DNA from 2 places in the Aliiglaciecola litoralis genome. Region 1 is predicted to be linked to the other one. Evidence: predicted binding sites of a transcription regulator. Region 1 holds the regulator's gene; the other holds the start of a gene.
What was found. Region 1 encodes NrdR, which represses ribonucleotide reductase genes. Its sites were predicted from a motif close to AAACACNANATNTNGTGTTT; they were not measured.
Positions count from the first base shown of each region.

Region 2: nrdG (anaerobic ribonucleoside-triphosphate reductase activating protein) is a predicted target of NrdR. The motif match lies at 6,532-6,551, and genes of this name have one in related genera.

Region 1 covers NZ_BAAAFD010000007.1:116,360-126,066, reverse strand. The annotation lists gene ABD036_RS12825 (PEP-CTERM sorting domain-containing protein) at 1-526, opposite strand, end outside; gene ABD036_RS12820 (rhodanese-like domain-containing protein) at 901-1,296, shown strand; gene nrdR (transcriptional regulator NrdR) at 1,476-1,925, shown strand; gene ribD (bifunctional diaminohydroxyphosphoribosylaminopyrimidine deaminase/5-amino-6-(5-phosphoribosylamino)uracil reductase RibD) at 1,934-3,067, shown strand; gene ABD036_RS12805 (riboflavin synthase) at 3,154-3,816, shown strand; gene ribBA (bifunctional 3,4-dihydroxy-2-butanone-4-phosphate synthase/GTP cyclohydrolase II) at 3,867-4,964, shown strand; gene ribH (6,7-dimethyl-8-ribityllumazine synthase) at 5,092-5,565, shown strand; gene nusB (transcription antitermination factor NusB) at 5,569-6,000, shown strand; gene thiL (thiamine-phosphate kinase) at 6,002-6,964, shown strand; gene ABD036_RS12780 (phosphatidylglycerophosphatase A family protein) at 6,964-7,452, shown strand; gene ABD036_RS12775 (TonB-dependent receptor) at 7,947-9,707, shown strand, end outside.
Region 2 covers NZ_BAAAFD010000011.1:52,906-62,612, forward strand. The annotation lists gene narH (nitrate reductase subunit beta) at 1-391, shown strand, start outside; gene narJ (nitrate reductase molybdenum cofactor assembly chaperone) at 391-1,131, shown strand; gene narI (respiratory nitrate reductase subunit gamma) at 1,134-1,817, shown strand; gene ABD036_RS16280 (peptidylprolyl isomerase) at 1,897-2,691, shown strand; gene hemN (oxygen-independent coproporphyrinogen III oxidase) at 2,750-4,102, shown strand; gene nrdD (anaerobic ribonucleoside-triphosphate reductase) at 4,223-6,031, opposite strand; gene nrdG (anaerobic ribonucleoside-triphosphate reductase activating protein) at 6,048-6,500, opposite strand; gene ABD036_RS16300 (Acg family FMN-binding oxidoreductase) at 6,934-7,959, shown strand; gene deoC (deoxyribose-phosphate aldolase) at 8,135-8,911, shown strand; gene ABD036_RS16310 (thymidine phosphorylase) at 8,920-9,707, shown strand, end outside.

The DNA.
Region 1 (9,707 bases):
CAGCAAGCCCAAAGCCCAGCAAGGCAAGCGTCATTGGCTCTGGAACTTCGACACGCGTCAACTGCCAAGAGTTGCCGGTATTACCATCGTTTATTTCACTATTACATATTGATAAATTATCGAAGCACATGCCTGTCTGAGCCTGAATACCTTCATCAACGAACTCAGGAACTTGGAGGAAATAGTTTGTGTAGTCGAATGTGGCGGGAAAAGTGGCATCATCCATAAACACAAAATTATTAAGCGTGCCGTCGAAAGAAACGACACCACCGGAAACCCAAAAGCAGCCAGTATCTTCGCATTCAATTCGATAATCAAACAAGGGCGCAGTTAACTCCACATCGTTAACTGAGACGATGATATCCGACAAATTTTCAATTAAATTGCCGTTTTGGTCACCGCTGAAACTTCCTTGAACGCTATCGCCATTATTGTTGAAGGTGTAGCTAAACTCAAAAAGTCCAGCTTGCGCCATAAATGGCGACAGTGCTACAAGTGCAGCAAAAATTTTAGTCATTGATTTCATGATACTACTTCCCTAATTAAAATATTATTTTCTTAATGTTACCGAACAGAGACATGTTAGCAAAATTCACGCCACGGTTTAAATTTTTGATATTTATAGGAATTTCCTCTAATTAAATTCTTGTCAATAATAACTGTAAAAAATGCTGACGTTTTTATAGGTTAACAGTAGAGGCCATAAAAAAGCACACAGTGATTGTGTGATAAATCAACCACGGTTTGGTGTGGTTCGTGTCAAAGTAAAATTCTAATTTCACATAATCGGATCCGAATAACTAATCGATTGTCTTATTCTTATCGAATATTGGCTTTGTCGTTACTGTCTCAATGTCATAAAAGACCCATAATAGGATTCCAATGAAAAAGGAATCCGCCATGTCTTCATCCGTATCACACGTTCCCGCCGCACCGGCCGAGCAAGCGAAACATCATTTCGCACAATTATTACGTTTTGAAACTGACTGTTGGGACACTCACTTTGCAATGACCAATAATCGAATGGACTTCGTGTTGCTCGATGTGCGCAGTGCTCTGTTATTCGCGCAAGGGCATCTGCCAAATGCGCTGAGCTTGCCGCACAAATCTATTGATAACGATAGACTTGCCGATTATCCAGCGGATACGCTATTTGTGGTGTATTGTGCCGGTCCCCATTGCAACGGGGCTGACAAAGCAGCATTGAAGCTCGCAGCGCTAAATCGACCGGTAAAAAAGCTGATTGGTGGGGTGACGGGGTGGTTAGATGAAGGCTTTGATTTAGTCAAAGACTAACAAGGCGACTGTCGGGATAAGGAGCTGCTGCTTGCCTTAGTGTTATTTAATTTCTTACAAAGCCGGTATTTAATTCGTTTTATTCACCTCGAGCGTGTTTTTGCAAGGCAAACACCTGTAAATTTGCTGGTTTTTTTGCTAATTTAGCGGCACATTTTTATCCTAGAGCAATTTATTCTATGTTTTGTCCGTTTTGCGCTGAGCAGGAAACCAAAGTCATTGACTCGCGACTGGTAGCGGAAGGCCATCAAGTACGCCGTCGTCGCGAGTGCACCGCTTGCCATGAACGATTTACTACCTTTGAAATTGCAGAGTTAGTCATGCCAAGGGTGATAAAGCGCGATGGTTCCAGAGAGCCGTTTAACGAAGACAAACTGCGTGCCGGGTTATTACGTGCGTTGGAAAAGCGCCCGGTGAGTACTGAAAAAGTCGAACATTGTATTAGCCAACTTAAGTCTTCGTTACGGGCGACAGGCGAGCGCGAAATAAGCAGTGAGTTTTTAGGTGAATTGATCATGGATGCACTGAAAACGCTCGACAAAGTCGCTTACGTCCGATTCGCATCGGTTTACCGTTCGTTTGAGGATATCCGCGAGTTTGGTGAAGAAATTGCCAAGTTAGGCGACTAATTACCATTATGAGTTTACCTACCTTTTCCGCTAGCGATCATCAATTCATGGCATTAGCCCTGCAATTGGCTGAAAAAGGCCGGTATACCACTACCCCAAATCCAAATGTCGGTTGCGTGATAGTAAATCAACACCAGCATGTAGTGGGGCAGGGATGGCATTACCAAGCCGGTACTCCTCATGCTGAAATTCATGCCTTGAACATGGCAGGGAAACAGGCAAACAATGCCACCGCTTATGTGACCCTTGAGCCATGCAGCCACACCGGCCGCACAGGTCCTTGCGCAGATGCGCTCATCAAAGCTGGGGTCAAGCGCGTGGTCGCGGCCATGGTCGATCCTAATCCTCAAGTATCTGGGCGGGGCTTAGCCAAATTGGCCGAGCAGGGAATAGCAGTGTCTCACGGGCTGATGGAACAACAGGCGCGCAATCTAAACCGTGGGTTTATTAAACGTATGACCCTATCTCGCCCGTGGGTCACGCTCAAATTAGCCGCCAGCCTCGATGGTAAAACAGCTTTAGCGAACGGTGCTAGCCAGTGGATCACTGATGAATATGCCCGACAAGATGTACAACGCCATCGCGCCATGAGTTGTGCCATTTTAACTGGCTCGGGTACGGCATTGGCGGATAATCCCAGTCTCAACGTACGTTATGATGAACTCGGTCAGTTGCAAGAAGCAATTGATCCCAAGCAGTTGCGGCAGCCGTTGCGAGTGGTATTAGACGGCAAAAATCAGCTGACTGACAAGTTAAAAATGTTTGGCTTAGATGGTCTAAATATGGTGATCAACCGTACTCCAAATCGTCAATTACCTGCTCACGTGCAGCAACAACAGGTAGGCGCTATTGGCAACAAATTGGATCTGAAACAGGTATTGTCGGTACTGGCAGAACAACAAATTAACCAGCTTTGGGTAGAGGCTGGTGGTTTGCTTGCCGGGGCCTTGGTAGAACAAAATTTGGTGGACGAATTGATTTTATATCAAGCGCCCAAATTATTAGGGGATAAAGGACAAAACCTATTCGTTATGTCTGAGATGACCACGATGAGCGAGGCAAAACGATTACGTTGGTCTTCAATCAAACAAGTGGGTGATTCGCTAAAATTGACTGCCGAATTTTCGTCAGTCCCTGTATGATATAGCCAATGAGTAACGAGAACGGTTTTTCAACCTCCACTTGTTGATTTTCTGCGCGAAGATACGAACTAAATTATTGAGAGTGTATGTTTACTGGAATAATTGAAGATGTTGGCAAAATCGCCAAATTACAGCCTCAAGGAGACGACATTCGTCTTACCGTGGCGGTCAACAAATTAGATATGTCTGATGTGCGCTTGGGCGATAGTATTGCTACCAATGGCGTGTGTCTTACGGTAGTCGATTTTTCAGACTCACACTACAGTGTTGATGTTTCCCCTGAGACCATTAAACGTTCGGGTTTCGCTGACTATCAGGCTGGCAGCAAGGTGAATTTAGAAAAAGCCATGCAACCGACTTCTCGATTTGGTGGGCACATCGTCAGTGGCCACGTCGATGGCGTAGGCACCATCATCACGATTAATCAAATCGATCGCTGGGTAGAAATCTGGATCCAAGCACCAGACTCTTTAGCGAAATATATCTCTGAAAAGGGTTCAATAACAGTTGATGGTGTGAGTTTAACGGTCAACGATGTTGATGGTGCTAAATTCATGTTGACCCTGATCCCCCATACACTTGAAGAAACCATCATTGGCTCATACAAAGTGGGTGGCAAAGTGAATTTGGAAGTCGATCTTATTGCGCGATATTTAGAGCGTTTGATGCAAGGTGACAATGCGGCTAAAAGTCAGCATAACAAAGGCATTGATATGCAGTTCCTAGCCGAAAATGGCTTCTTAAAATAGTCTAACAAGACAAAACAACCCTACAAAAATAACGTTGAGAGTACCTACACATGGCCTTACACAGCATTGCAGAAATAATTGAAGATATAAAACAAGGCAAAATGGTTATCTTAATGGATGATGAAGATCGCGAAAATGAAGGCGATCTGATCATGGCCGCTGAATATGTCACGCCAGAAGCGATTAATTTCATGGTTACTCATGCCCGTGGCTTGGTCTGTTTACCGATGACCGAAGAGCGCTGCAAGCGGTTGAATTTACCCTTAATGGTAGATAACAACGGTGCGCAGTTTTCGACTAATTTCACGGTATCCATTGAAGCTGCAGAAGGAGTTACTACCGGTATTTCTGCTGCCGATCGTGCTAAAACCATTCTGGCTGCTGTCAACGCTGATGCTAAGCCCAGTGATATTGTGCAGCCAGGGCATATCTTTCCGCTAATTGCTAAAGAGGGTGGAGTGCTCAACCGCGCAGGGCATACTGAAGCGGGTGTCGACCTAGCCAGACTAGCAGGAGCTGAGCCGGCGTCGGTCATTGTTGAGATACTCAACGAAGACGGCAGTATGGCAAGACGTCCTGAGTTGGAAAAATTTGCCGCAAAACACGATTTGAAAATTGGCACCATTGCCGATCTCATCGAATATCGTAATCTATATGAAACCACCATCGAAAAAGTTGCTAGCTGCAAGTTGCCTACTCGCTATGGCGAGTTTGATTTGGTGACCTTTAAAGATGTCATCGATGATCAAATTCACTTTGCTTTGTGTAAAGGCCAGATTGACGGAGAAACCCCGACCTTGGTTCGGGTTCATCTGCATAATACCTTTAGTGATTTGCTTGGATCTGAACGCAACATTGAGCGCAGCATGGGATTACCCGAAGCGATGCAAAAGATTTCTGAAGATGGCGGTGTGTTGGTGCTGCTGGGTAAGCAAGAAGATTTGATCATGCAGGTTCAACAATTCGAAGCGGAAGATAAAGGCGAAAAACCAATCAATGCAAAATACCAAGGTACCTCACGCACAGTTGGCGTGGGCAGCCAAATATTGGCAACCTTGGGTGTTCGCAAAATGCGTCTGCTTAGTAAACCGAAAAAGTATCATGCGTTATCTGGTTATGGCCTGGAAGTGGTTGACTACATTTACTAATTTGGTAAACAGCCGCGTGGGCCATCACTGCAACGTTTTATACAAGCAAACCCACTGTTTTAAACGTTTGGGTTTCACCCATGGTGTGCTACAATGCGCGCCGTTTTTCCTATAGGACTAGTAAGCCATGAATATCATCGAAGGTAATGTTCGCGCAACAGGTAAAAAGTTTGCGCTTGTTGTTTCTCGTTTTAACAGCTTTGTTGTAGAAAGTCTGGTAGACGGCGCCCTAGACACGTTAGAGCGTGTGGGTGAAGTTAACGAACAAGATATTACCTTAGTGCGCGTTCCCGGTGCCTATGAGTTACCTATTGTTGCAAAGAAAATCGCGGAGCTTAAAAAATTCGACGCCATCATTGCTTTAGGTGCAGTGATCCGCGGCGGCACTCCACATTTCGAATTTGTTGCTGGCGAGTGTAATAAAGGACTTGCGCAAGTCTCTTTAGAATACGGCATTCCAGTATCTTTTGGCGTGATCACCACCGATAGCATCGAACAAGCGATTGAACGTTCGGGCACTAAAGCGGGTAACAAGGGCGCAGAAGCGGCCATGGGCGCGCTAGAAATGGTCAATGTCATTGCGCAAATCGAAGAGGCATAATTAGTGAAACCCGCTGCACGCAGAAAAGCCAGAGAACTTGCTGTTCAAGCTGTTTATTCATGGCAGATGAGCAATAACCCAGTTGAACAAATAGAGTTAAGTATTGCCACCAGTAACAACATGGAAAAAGTCGATATGGGCTATTTCCAAGAAGTGTTGCGTGCAGTTGTCAATGACACAGAAACGCTGGATAAAGCGATTAAACCGTATTTAGGCCGTCTACCTGAAGAGCTCGATGTAGTAGAAAAGGCGATTTTACGTATCGCTACCTATGAACTTACTGCGCGAGTTGATGTCCCTTATAAAGTCGTGATCAATGAATCGATAGAATTGGCAAAGTCATTCGGCGCTGAAGAAAGTCACAAGTTTATCAACGGCGTGCTCGATAAAGCTGTAAAAACTCTCCGCAAACACGAACTATCTTTTAAAGAGTAATGTGAAAGAATTCGATATTATTGAGCGCTTTTTTAATCAAAAGTGCCATCAGCGCAAGGATGTGATCCATGGTATTGGTGATGATTGTGCTATTACGCGTGTACCTGAAGGTTTAAATTTAGCGATTACCACGGATACGCTGATCAGTGGCGTCCACTTTCCCATTGATACGCCGCCAGAAGCGATTGCGCACAAAGCCTTAGCCGTTAATTTAAGTGATTTGGCTGCGATGGGGGCTGAGCCAGCATGGTACAGTCTTTCATTGAGTCTGCCTGAAGTTGATGAAAACTGGTTAGAAGCATTTTCAACGTCCTTGTTTGAATTATCCCGTTATTATTCTATCCAACTGATCGGTGGCGATACAGTGCAAGGCCCCCTAAGCGTGACTATTACTGCGCATGGTTTCGTGCCAAATGAAAGCCCACTGACACGCAGCGGCGCTAAACCCGGTGACATGATCTATGTTTCTGGAACTTTGGGTGATGCAGGTGTTGGACTGGACATCCAAAAAGGCAAACTCATCGCCAGCGAGCATTGTGTTCAGTACCTAATTAATCGTTTGTATTATCCCTCACCAAGGCTATTGGCAGGCACTGCACTGCGCCGCATCGCCTCCTCTTGTATTGATTTGTCCGATGGTTTAATCAGAGACATTCAACACGTGCTAAAAGCATCCGAATGTGGCGCACGCATACAAGTCGATAAGCTACCGTTGTCAGTTGCTCTTAAAGAAAGCGTTGATGTAGAAGATGCCTATTCCTATGCGTTAGGCGCAGGTGATGACTACGAGCTGCTGTTTACCGTGAGTGAGGAAAATAAAGGCACCTTGGATATCGCGCTAGCCAATGCCAATATCAGTGCAACCTGCATTGGCCACATCACCGGAATAAAACAAAAATTAGAACTTCGTTTTGAAGATCAGCCTTATCAGTCGTTGCGTTCAGGTTTCGAGCATTTCAGCTGATGCACTCTTCATTGCGAGAAAGAGTCTCACTTCGTAACCCCGCACATTTTTTAGCATTAGGCTTTGGCTCAGGATTGGCTCCCAAAATGCCAGGCACCTTTGGCTCTTTAGCCGCGTTGCCACTGATATTTTTATGCGCACACTATTTGAGTTTCTCAGCTTATTTGGCGTTTACCTTAATCGCGAGTGTTGTCGGAATTTGGGTGTGCGGTAAAACGGCAGAAGACATGGGAGTGCATGACGATTCATCGATTGTTTGGGACGAGGTTGCAGGGATGTTAATTGCCATGCTGGCAGTGCCATTCACCTTTACCAATGTGATTATCGCATTCGCGCTATTTCGATTTTTTGATATCTTAAAACCTTGGCCTATCAGTGTACTCGACAAAAATCTGCATGGCGGATTGGGCATTATGCTCGATGATATTGCAGCAGGCGCTGCGACCATGGGTGTGATGCACTTGTTATTTTATGTAGAGTGGATTTAGCAATTCACTCATTGCTCAATTAAGCTGATGCCACTGCTGGTATTATCTTATCGATATCCCCATTTCTGTTAAAGAGCGTCTCAAAGGTCAAACCTTTTGTATTGGTTTCACTAATCTTTTCAAAAATCCTAATGTGCCGACGCTATTGGATAGCCTAAGGTAGCTTTGCCACACTAATAAAGGTCGCAATCCGTACTCGCTCATTTTATTAATTCACGCCTACCTGTTTCGACCTAATCGAAAGCCATCCATCTTCAAAGCGTCCCTCTTCTAAAACTCGTGACAATTCAAACGCGCTTTGGTTAAAAACTAGTCTGATAATGTCATTTTCCGCATAGTTGAATGAGAAACTACTTGCAATTGATAATGATTCTCATTAACCTTAAGGAAATTAAATGATCTTGTCCTAGCGCCTATTTTTGAGCTCAATCAAGATCAGCAAACTTATAAATTTAAACACCTATTACTAGAAAAGACACATGGAGATTGAGGAATTGAAATTTAAGTTCACCAGCATTGCTTCTGCATTAATATTGAGTCATTCCGCACTGGCATATGACATGAATGATATTGAACGAGTCGTTGTAGAGGGGCAGTTCCTATCGGTCAATGAGTCGAATTCAATAAAAACACCCACACCTATTCTTGATGTACCGCAAAGTTTATCCATTTTTACTTCAGATCAAATTACCGAGCGCGGTATTACCGCCATTGGCCAGCTTATCGATTATACGCCAGGGGTGAATACCTCTTTAGGCGAAGGTCATCGCGACTCCGTTGTTTTTCGTGGTGTTCGCTCCACGGCTGATTTCTTTATTGATGGTAATCGCGATGATGTGCAGTACTATCGTTCGCTTTACAATGTAGAGCAGGTCGAAATTCTACGAGGCCCTAACGCACTGTTATTTGGTCGTGGTGGCACAGGCGGTATCTTGAATCGCGTCTCTAAAAAGGCGGTTTTAGACAAGCAATCAACGGGCTATAAAGCAGGTATCAATACCTTTGGCGGGTATAACCTAGAGCTTGATAGTAATTTTGCCACCAGTAAAACCTCTGCAATTCGTATCAATGCTATGGTTGAAGATTTAGACAATCATCGTGACTTTTACGACGGTAACCGTTACGGCTTTAATCCCACAGCTCGCATTGAACTTGGCGCTGATACCCTCGTTGATTTATCATATGAGTATATCAATCATGAACGTTTTATCGATCGTGGTATTCCTACCGGCGACGATGGTCGCCCCGTTTCTGCGCTAAAAGACATTGTGTTTGGCGATCCTGACAATAACTATCATGAAGTTGAAGCGCACGTGTTGCGCGCCAATATTCAACATCAGTTCACTAGTAATGTAAAAGGTAACTTTAACGCTTACTACGGTGATTTCGATAAAGTTTATTCTAATTTTTACGCGTCAAACTATGACGCTGCTAACGATATTGTTGAACTTGACGGCTATATCGACACGACGGTGCGAGACAGCTTTATTTTGTCAGGAAACCTGATCAGTGAATTTAGCACCGCTTCAATCGGCCATACTCTGATCCTAGGAGCAGAGTTTGTAAATACTCATTCGGATCAAAACCGCTTTAATCCGGTGTTCGATACAACTGCTGATGATCGCGAGTTTTTCAACGTGACTCGGCCGCTAACTTTTTCTGGGTTGCGCGGTGTTAATGCATCTGGTGAAGCCTTTACTGCAGGCTTTAGTGACTTAAATGATGATACTCGAGTGGCACTTGAAGTAACGTCTTTGTATGTACAAGATGAAATCGAGTTATCCGAGAATCTTGACTTGATCCTAGGTGCGCGCTTTGACCGGTTTGATATTGAGGTGTTTAACGCCGACCCTGATGTATTAGAAAACCGCGTTCGCACCGACAGTGAAGTATCGCCGCGGGCGGGGCTTGTGTACAAGCCGCAGGAAAATATTTCACTATATGCGAGCTACAGCGAATCATTTTTACCTCGCAGTGGAGAGCAATATGCCAATATCAATGGTAGCAACAATCAGCTGGATCCAGACACATTCACCAACCAAGAAATTGGTGTGAAATGGGACTTTGCTCAAGGGCTAAGCTTCACAGCAGCATTGTTTGAAAACGAACAAAGCTCCCCCCAAGTTGCTGATGCCGATCCCTCTACATTGGATGTTATCGATTCTGAAATTTCCGGTTTTGAATTGCAGTTAGTGGGCTACCTTACTGACGCTTGGTCAATGTCAATTAACTACAGCAACCTTGACGGTGAGATT
Region 2 (9,707 bases), on a different contig from region 1:
GTTGCGTATTCCGATGAAATATTTGGCCAATATGCTAACCGCAGGCGATGAAGCTCCGGTTGAAAAAGCATTGGAACGTATGATGGCAATGCGTATTTTCAAACGCTCACAACAGGTAGATGGTGAACAAAATCTGGCCGCCCTAGAGCAAGCCGGATTGACCGTAGCACAAGTTGAAGACATGTATCGCTACATGGCGTTAGCCAACTATGAAGACCGTTTTGTCATTCCCACTAGTCACAAAGCTTACGCAGAAGATGCCTACGACATGAAATCAGGCTGCGGATTTACCTTTGGTAATGGCTGCAGTGGTGGCGATAGCGAAACCGATTTGTTTGGCGGCAAAAAACAAGGTGTCCGTCAGGTCATCCCAGTGGAGGTACAAGACTAATGAAAATATTAACCTTATTATCGCGACTCATCGACTATCCTAACGATACATTGTATGCCCATGGCGATGACGTGGTCGACTTTATCGCTAATGACAAGCTGTTATCGCAAGCCGACAAAAGTGCGTTGATGGCCTTTATCGAGCAGCGCTTTAATGACAGTTTGTTGGATTGGCAGTCAGATTATGACGGGTTGTTTGAACGTGGCCGCTCGCTATCGCTATTAATCTATGAGCACTTGCATGGCGAGTCACGAGATCGCGGACAAGCTATGGTCAATTTACTCGCACAATACCGTGCAGCTGGATTGGATATTGGGGTACGCGAGCTTCCAGACTACATCCCGTTGTTTCTTGAATTTGCCAGCACCCAAGGCGAACAAAATGCGAAAGGCTGGTTAGAAGATATCGCTCCAATTCTCGCCTTATTGGCCGTCCGTTTAGAAAAACGTAACTGCAACTACAGCGCTTTATTCACTACCTTAGTTAGCCTATCGGGTGCCCAGATAGACATGCAAGCGCTGCGCGAACAAGTCAAAGACGAAAAACGCGACGATACCAAAAAAGCCTTAGATAAAGTATGGGAAGAAGAAGCGGTGACCTTTGGTGGCGACGCCATCAATGGCGGTTGCCCTACAAATGCTGCCAAACCGTCTGAGTCCCAACGTCGCGACCAAGACGTCCCTATTCAGTTTATTGATGCCGCCAATGCCCCTGTTAGCACTGGCGAGTTAAGGAGCTAATCATGCACTACCTCGACACCTTCTTTTTTGGTATTTACCCGTACATTGCGACCGGGATCTTTTTCTTAGGCAGTTTACTGCGTTATGACCGTGAGCAATACAGTTGGAAAACCGGCTCGAGTCAAATGCTCAGCAGTAAAAATTTTCGGATAGCCAACATTTTATTTCACGTTGGCATTATTGCCATATTGCTAGGACATTTTGCCGGCCTTGTCATTCCCTTTGAAATTTGGCATGCGCTGGGAATTTCTCTAGCCGTAAAACAAATCATTGCGATGGGTGTGGGCGGTTTTTTTGGTGTGCTGTGCTTCATTGGACTGACCTTGCTAGTCAAACGACGTCTATTTGATCCTCGCATTAAAGCCAATAGTAGCGCCATGGATACCGGCATATTGCTGCTTATTTACCTGCAATTAATATTGGGCATGGTGACAATTGTGATTTCGTTTGAGCACATGGACGGTTCTGTGATGCACAATTTAATGAGCTGGTCTCGTTATTTGCTTACTTTCCGCCCAGTTGAAGCGGTTGAGTATATTGGTACGGTGCACTGGGTTTACAAACTACATGTCACCCTTGGCATAACCATCTTTGTGCTGTTCCCATTTAGCCGACTTGTACATATTTGGAGTGTGCCGGTTCAGTACGTGCGTAGAAGCTATCAAGTTGTGCGTTCAAAAGGCTAAAACGTCAAGCCTAAAGTCAAAAATAGTCTGAGCAAGGAAGCTCATTGTTTTCACCTCAATGATTAATCAAGGTACCAGTATGTCACTCACAAACACATCAAGCATCACCGTAAACGGGCATGTTATTCCTGCCGCGGCGATTGACGCAGAAATTCAATATCATCCGGCAGAGACACGCCGGCAAGCGATGATAAAAGCAGCAGAAACACTCATTATCGGGGAATTGCTGGCACAAAAAGCAGTAGAGAAAGGACTGTTAAATGACGCAGACCGCACGGTAATCGAAGATCAACCAGCGCTAGTGGATGCCCTGTTAGATCAAGAAGTCGCTATTCCTCACGCAACCGACGAGGAGTGTCGCCGCTATTTTGAAGCGAACACGGCTACTTTTACCACCTCCCCTTTGGTTGAAGTTAGCCATATACTGTTGGCTGCAGATCCTAAAGATCTTGAACACAGAGCCGAAACACACGCCCTGGCATTGAAGATCATTGACCAACTCACCCGTAACCAAGCAAGCTTTGTGGAAATGGCCAAAGCCTATTCGGTGTGCCCTTCTAAAGAGGTGGGCGGTAGCCTTGGTCAGATTTCCAATGGTCAAACCGTGAGTGAATTTGAACGACAGGTATTTGCCTCGGATGTGGGGTTAATGCCGACACCGGTTGAATCTCGCTATGGTTACCATGTAGTTCTGATCGCGCGAAAAGTTCCAGGAAAGCCCCTGACCTATGATTTAGTAAAAGAAAAAATTCAGACATACTTGAACGATCGGGTACAACGCAAAGCCATCTCGCAATACTTACACCGCATGGTCAGTGACGCCAATATTATAGGGTTCCATTTCGATATCGAGGCCTCTCCACTTGTCCAATAAAGCGCCCCTTTAAGAATAAAGTGACCTGTTAAACAATCAAGCTATGAAGAAACATAATATGCATTGGGATCCGAAGTTAATTAGTAAATACAATATTAATGGGCCTCGGTATACCTCCTACCCTACTGCCCTGGCGTTACAGGAGAGTTTTGAGCAGCAACACATCCCGAATACATTAAACAAGGGGCCGCACGAACTCAGTCTTTATGTGCATATCCCATTTTGTCATAAGCTTTGTTATTACTGTGGATGTAATAAAGTCATAACCCGTCATCAACATAAAGCAGATATCTATCTTGACGCCTTAGCCAAAGAGATGGCGCTGTATTCACCGGTGGTGCGTGAAAAACACATCAGCCAATTACACCTTGGTGGCGGCACGCCAACCTTTTTGACCGAAATCCAACTCAGTCGCTTAATGGGGTGTATTGAACAATATTTTAACCTGCAAAAAGACGCTGAAATCAGTATTGAAATCGATCCGCGCAGTTGCAGTGATGAAAAGCTCATTCACTTACGCCAGTTAGGCTTTAATCGCGTTAGTTATGGAGTACAAGATCTCGATGAAAATGTTCAAATTGCGATTAACCGAGTACAAAATACCGATTTAATCCGTCACCAAATTGAGCTCAGCCGTCAACTAGGCTTCGACTCACTGAACTTAGATCTCATTTATGGTTTGCCGTTTCAGCGCCCTGAGAGTTTTGCGCAAACCTTACAACAAATAGTCGCTCTGAGCCCTGATCGAATTTCATTGTTTAGCTATGCTCATCTGCCCGAACGTTTTGCTTCACAACGTAAATTAGACAATAACCACTTGCCTGACGCCAGACTGAAATTGCAGTTGCAACAAATGGGGATCAATACGTTTGTGGACGCCGGCTACCAGTTTATTGGCATGGATCATTTTGCTAAACCTGATGATGCGTTAGCCAAAGCGCAACAACAGGGCAAATTACAGCGTAACTTTCAAGGCTATACCACCGCAGGACAGGATGCTTTGATTGGCTTAGGTGTGTCTAGTATCAGCCAAGTAAAAGGCGTTTTATGGCAAAACCATAAAGCGTTAACTGAGTACTATCAGGCGGTAAACCAAGGCAATTTACCTGTTGAACGAGGCTTTAGATTAGGTGTTGATGACAAGCTTCGCGCTGCGTTGATCAGCCAATTGATATGCCATTTTGAGCTCGATATTCTAACCTTTTCCAAACAGTGGCAGATAGCCGATTTTTGGCAATACTTTACCACTGCCTACCAACAATTAAGCCCCTTTATACAAGATGGATTAGTGGCCGTTAGCAAAGATCGCATTACAGTCAATGCCAATGGCCGTTTGTGGGTACGCAGCATTTGTGCCTGTTTTGATGCTTATCTAACCCAAGGTCAGCAGCGTTACTCTAAAGTCGTTTAGCATCGATATATAAAAAGCCAATAGCAGTTAAATTATTAGCTTTTTGTTGTTTTTGTAACTGGCCAAGCCCATCAGCTGCACCTCGACCATTTAGCATTTGCCCTTTCTATTTAATTTAATTTAACTTACTTTACCCATAGGAGCATTGACTCTTGATTGTCGATGATAATGGCGTAACTTGTGTTCGATGCGTCTGCCGCTACTGAAAGCCGATACGCGCTTCAAATAACCGATGACACGTGTACCGTAGTCAATGTCTTGACTGTGGCAGCTAGGGCAGCAACTCAAGGTACGTTTGTCTATCGTTTCGCACTTATTACAGATGGTTATTTTTACGTTTACACAAAAATAATTGCAGCCCGTTTTTGCCGCTATATTGAGTATATTTAAGTAGCCAGCTTGATCTAGCTTTTCTTCCAAATTCAGATGAAGGGCCGAACCACCATCAAGGTAGTCTAAAAGTTGCTTGCCATGTAACTGAAACTTATCTAACGAATTACACTGCTCATCTTCAACCACATAAAAATAGGAGTTGTAACAATCCCGCGGTACAAAATAGCCATCTTGTTTATCCCATTTAGCGTTTTTGACGCCAAGATTTTCGGCCGGTACAAACTCGGTATTGAACATATAACTATATTCAGCTTTGGCCGATTTGTTCGCCTCAAAAATAACCTTTAAATGTTGCTGCACAAAATTAACGTAGTCGGCATTGTTGCTGGCGGAGATCCCTTGTGATTCAGCCGCTTCAACCATACCGTTTATACCAATAGTCAAAAACTGCTTATCCAGTGAAATAAACCCCGCATCGTAAACCGTCAGCAGTCCCGCTGCTTTGTATTCCTCTATCAACTTTCGATAGGCGACTTGGTAGCGATGAATTTTCGTAATTTCAGTCGCCAAATCTCGACCATCTTGCACTAAGCGATTCATATTAATGGTAATGACATTGATAGATCCGGTGGCAACGCCACCAGCACCGAGTGAATAGGAAAAAGTATTATCGCTGATTTCACTGCGAAGACGGCAGCATGAAGCCAATGAGTCTGCGTTATCAGATTGGTACACAAAAAACGAATTCCCGGCTGCTAATTGTTGCGCAATTTCATTGGCAAATTGCAGATCTTTACACTGTCCATTTTCGGTCAACATCGCTACCGTAATAACCGGAAAAGTTAATATGGCTTTTTCCCGTTCATTGTTGATCCAGTTCAAGAAAAAGCGCTGCAGAGCGTCCACCGATTGCCACTGTGGTTTAATGAAACACGGAAACACAAATTGACCGAACATGCTGTCAAAGTAATGTTGATCATAGATAGAAATATTCCAAAACACACTTTGATAACCGCGTGCCGCAGCAGGTTGATTCAACGCGTAAACCACATGTTGCAAATGGTTTTCTATTTGTTTGGAATGCGTATTAAGATAATCATCGCCAAAGTCTTTCTTGGCGAAGTAATCAAAATACGTGAGAAACTCTACGGTCGCGACTGCTCCAGCAAATTGACTGCTGACCGCAAATACAAAATTAACAAAACAACCACAGAATGACTCCAAATGTTTCGGCGCTTGAGACTCGCCACCCAACTTGGTTAAACCGTCACGTAAAAATGGATACATGGTGAGCGATACACAATACGGCTTTAAACTGGTTTCATCATGCACATAGATCTCGTGTTCTTCTATTTGGCGCAAGTATTCAGCCGCAAGTTCAGCCCCAAAAAGTTCAGAGATTTTATTACTGACCAGTGCTCGGTTCACTTGAATAAAGTGATCTTTCATCAACTCCGCTTCTAAAGTAGCAATATTTTTTTGTGTCACATTGGCGTTGGCATCCATCTTAGAACCATCAGCAGCATTGTCTGCATGCAGATAGTTTTCAATGAAGTTGAGCTTGTTCTGAATTTGGTGAAAATTTAGCGTTTGCATAGTTTTTCTCTTGTTATTATGTGCGGATAAAACGGTGGTTGAGACAATCACCTGTGCGTAAATCAATTAGGCGTTGGTTTGTTATCGGACTTTCCAGGCCACCAAATTCTTGTTGCCAACGGCCCGTCTTTAGATAGGTTAATTGGTCTTTTAGTGTCGATGACACGTCATCACGACCTGTATATAGGCAGGTATGCAGCTGCCTGCTTTTGGCCATTTTCAACAGCGGAAGTAACGCTGATAGCTGCCATTCGCCACCTAAAAAAAGCACGCAACTGATCAACCCTTGGTATTTTTGTAAGCGTTGCAAAAAATAACTCTGACTAAGAGCAAGCCCGTTATTTTGATCCCAACTCTCACTACTATGGCAGCCTTTACATCTCAAATTACAGCCACTAATAGTAAAAGCCAGCGACACTTCATCTGGCACTTCTAAAAATACAATGTTCTCGGCGGTAAAATTCAGCACAAACACCCTATATAGTAAATTGTTAAATTATAAATACTACATCTTGTGTTTTTAGCTTAGTCAGCATTTGTGCGTAAATCCAGCACAATCTTCGTCGTTGAGGGGTGAGTCAAGCTACAAGGCGCACCAAATGGGCATTAGATACCCCATCGGTGGTAGTTCAAAAAGTGGCCACAAAGATTGTGATGTTATTGGTCTTTTACGTTGATACTGATGTCGCTGATAAGATTAGCACTCGGACATTGAAGTTTAAGCTTAGGAAGGATGTTTAAATCTTGACTGCAAATGGCAAAAAATAGCGAGACAGCCACCTACCAGGTTATGTAGTTTGTGCCCAGTGCCAAGCAAAATAGTTAACTCAGTTGATCTAGGTCAAAGGGATACTTCTAATTGCAGATATAATCATTGCTCCAACTCAGATCCGGTATTCCTAATGGCAGAATCATATATTACACCGAGGCAAACTCACGATGAGTTTTTCCCCTATTCTGGCTGTAAGGAGGATCAACTTCGATTTTTACTACGCTATGCCGTGCTCGCCCCATCCCACTACAACGCTCAACCATGGAAGTTTCGGCTTCACTCAGACGGAATTGAAATTATTAAAAATGCTTCTCGAGCGGCCCTTACCGTTGATCCGCAACTTAGAGAATTAACAATCAGCTGCGGTGCGGCAGTGCGGATGATTGAAGTGGCTGCACGGTATTTTGCCCTTGAACCTCAGGTAATTTTTCCTAGCGATAATCAATCCGACTTTTTAGCCAGAATAGAATTGATTGATCGGCATGAACCCAGTGATCAAGATGCATTGTTATTCCATGCGATTAAAGAGCGACAAACAAATCGGGGACTTTTTACTGATGCCATCATTCCCAATGAGGTGACCAAATCATGTCTTGCTAGTGCTCGTGAACTCGGTGTAGAGCTTGGGTTTACCCATAATAAAAGACTAAAGATGGCGTTTGCTTCCTTAACGGCTTTCGCTGTCAGGCACCAACTCTCCTTACCTTGGTACCGACTGGAGTTTGCCTCTTGGATGCGATCATCAATCTCGTTAAAACCAGACGGTATGACTGGGTTTGGATTTTTTGCATCAAATCTACCGTCCCCATTAGCAAGAACAACCATGAAATGGCTGAATCGCGGCAAGCAAATTGGAATATTCAACAAAAATAAAGTGATCACTGCCAGTCCTATTCTAGCCGTGATTTCAACCGATGCAGACAGTCAGGAAAGTTGGATAAACACGGGGCGCTTGCTATCTGATCTATTGTTAAAATTAACCACCGTTGGCCTTTCCGCCTCATTTATGAATCAAGCAATCCAAGAGCCAAAATTACGTAAACAAGTAGCAAAACTATTTAGCTGTGAAGCCAAACCACAATTAGTTCTGCGCATTGGCGTAGCCGAAAAAGTGCAATGGACGCCGCGTATGCCAGTTGATGATTGCATAATTTGAGTTAGTTTCCATGAAATCCGTGTTTTTAAATACTATCTCAGAGGATTTAGGAATTCATGCTGCTCATTTGAAGAAGTTGTGGCCATTTAGTGATCTGAATCAACATCCCGATTTAAAAACTGTGTCAATCTGTTAACCAAGCTAAATAACATATTGTGTACAAGAGAAAGCAGTTGTGAAAATAGAGACAGAATTGGCACAAAAAATCATATCACTGATTGATCTGACGTCGTTGAGTGGTAATGAAACACTCGCAGATGTTATCCAAATTTGCCAAAGCGCCATGACGCCTTATGGCAATACAGCCGCCGTTTGCGTTTATCCAAACTATGTACAAACTGCCAAAAATTTCCTAGCGGCTAAGGGTTGTAAAAAGATGAAAGTGGCAACCGTTGTCAACTTTCCTTCTGGTCAGCAGTCTATTAAAAAAGTCGTGGCAGATACCCAATTAGCTATCAAACATGGGGCTGATGAAATCGACATAGTGCTACCCTATCATGATCTAATAACGGGCAATGTGGATTCAGTAACGACAATGCTTAGTGCGTGTAAACAGGCCTGTACTGAAAAAGCAGCACTTAAAGTCATTATTGAATCTGGAGAGCTAGGTACACCTGAGCTGGTCAAAGCAGCATGCCAATTATCTCTTAACAATGGTGCTGATTTTATTAAAACCTCCACCGGCAAAGTGCCAGTGAATGCCACGCTTGAGGCGGCAACTTGGATCCTAGAATCGATAAAGGAGTCTGGAAACAAACAGGTCGGCATTAAAATATCCGGCGGTGTTAAGACCTATGAACAAGCAGTTGAGTATTTAACCTTAACGCAAAAAATCATGGGGGATCATTGGATAGATAGCGATCATGTCAGATTTGGTGCGAGTTCATTACTCATGGATGTGATGACACATATTGAACAAACATCTGCGCTAACATCACGAGCGTTGAAATGAATGACTTTGTGACAATTATCGATCGAAAAAAACAAGGTTTGGCGTTGTCGTCTAAACAAATAGTATTACTAATCAGGGCCATAACCGATTGCAGCGCTTCTGATCAGCAGATAGCCACCTTTACTCAAGCCGTGTGCCAACATGGTATGACAAGTACCGAAACCCTTGCGTTGACGGTTGCCATGAGTCAATCAGGCGAAAACCTCAAATGGAAGCTAAACGGGCCAGTTGTAGACAAGCACAGTACTGGTGGTGTGGGCGATTTTATGAGTTTAGTTCTTGCCCCAACGCTAGCTGCATGTGGTGCCTATGTGCCCATGATCACTGGCAGAAGTTTAGGTCATACCGGCGGTACAGTGGACAAGCTTGAAAGCATTCCTGGCTATAATAGCAGTCCTTCTTTGTCTCAGTTTCAGCAATGCGTAAAGGAGGTAGGCATGGCGATAGTGGCTCAATCATCGAACATCGTCCCTGCGGATAAACGCATGTATGCGATCCGAGACGCTACCTCGACCATATCCAGTGTTCCGCTGATTGTTTCTTCGATTCTTTCTAAAAAAGTAGCCGAAGGTTTGGATGCCCTGGTTATAGATTTAAAATGGGGAAATGGTGCTTTTGCTCGCCATTATGATGTTGCTTTGGAGTTGAAAAGCGGGATTGTTGAGGTTGCACAGGCCATTGATTTAAAGGTTGAATGTTTGCTCTCGGACATGAGTATGCCTATTTCTTGTAATGTCGGAAATAGCCTTGAAATCATCGAAGTGATTGAGTTTCTCAGCGGCCAGAAACGCCATCC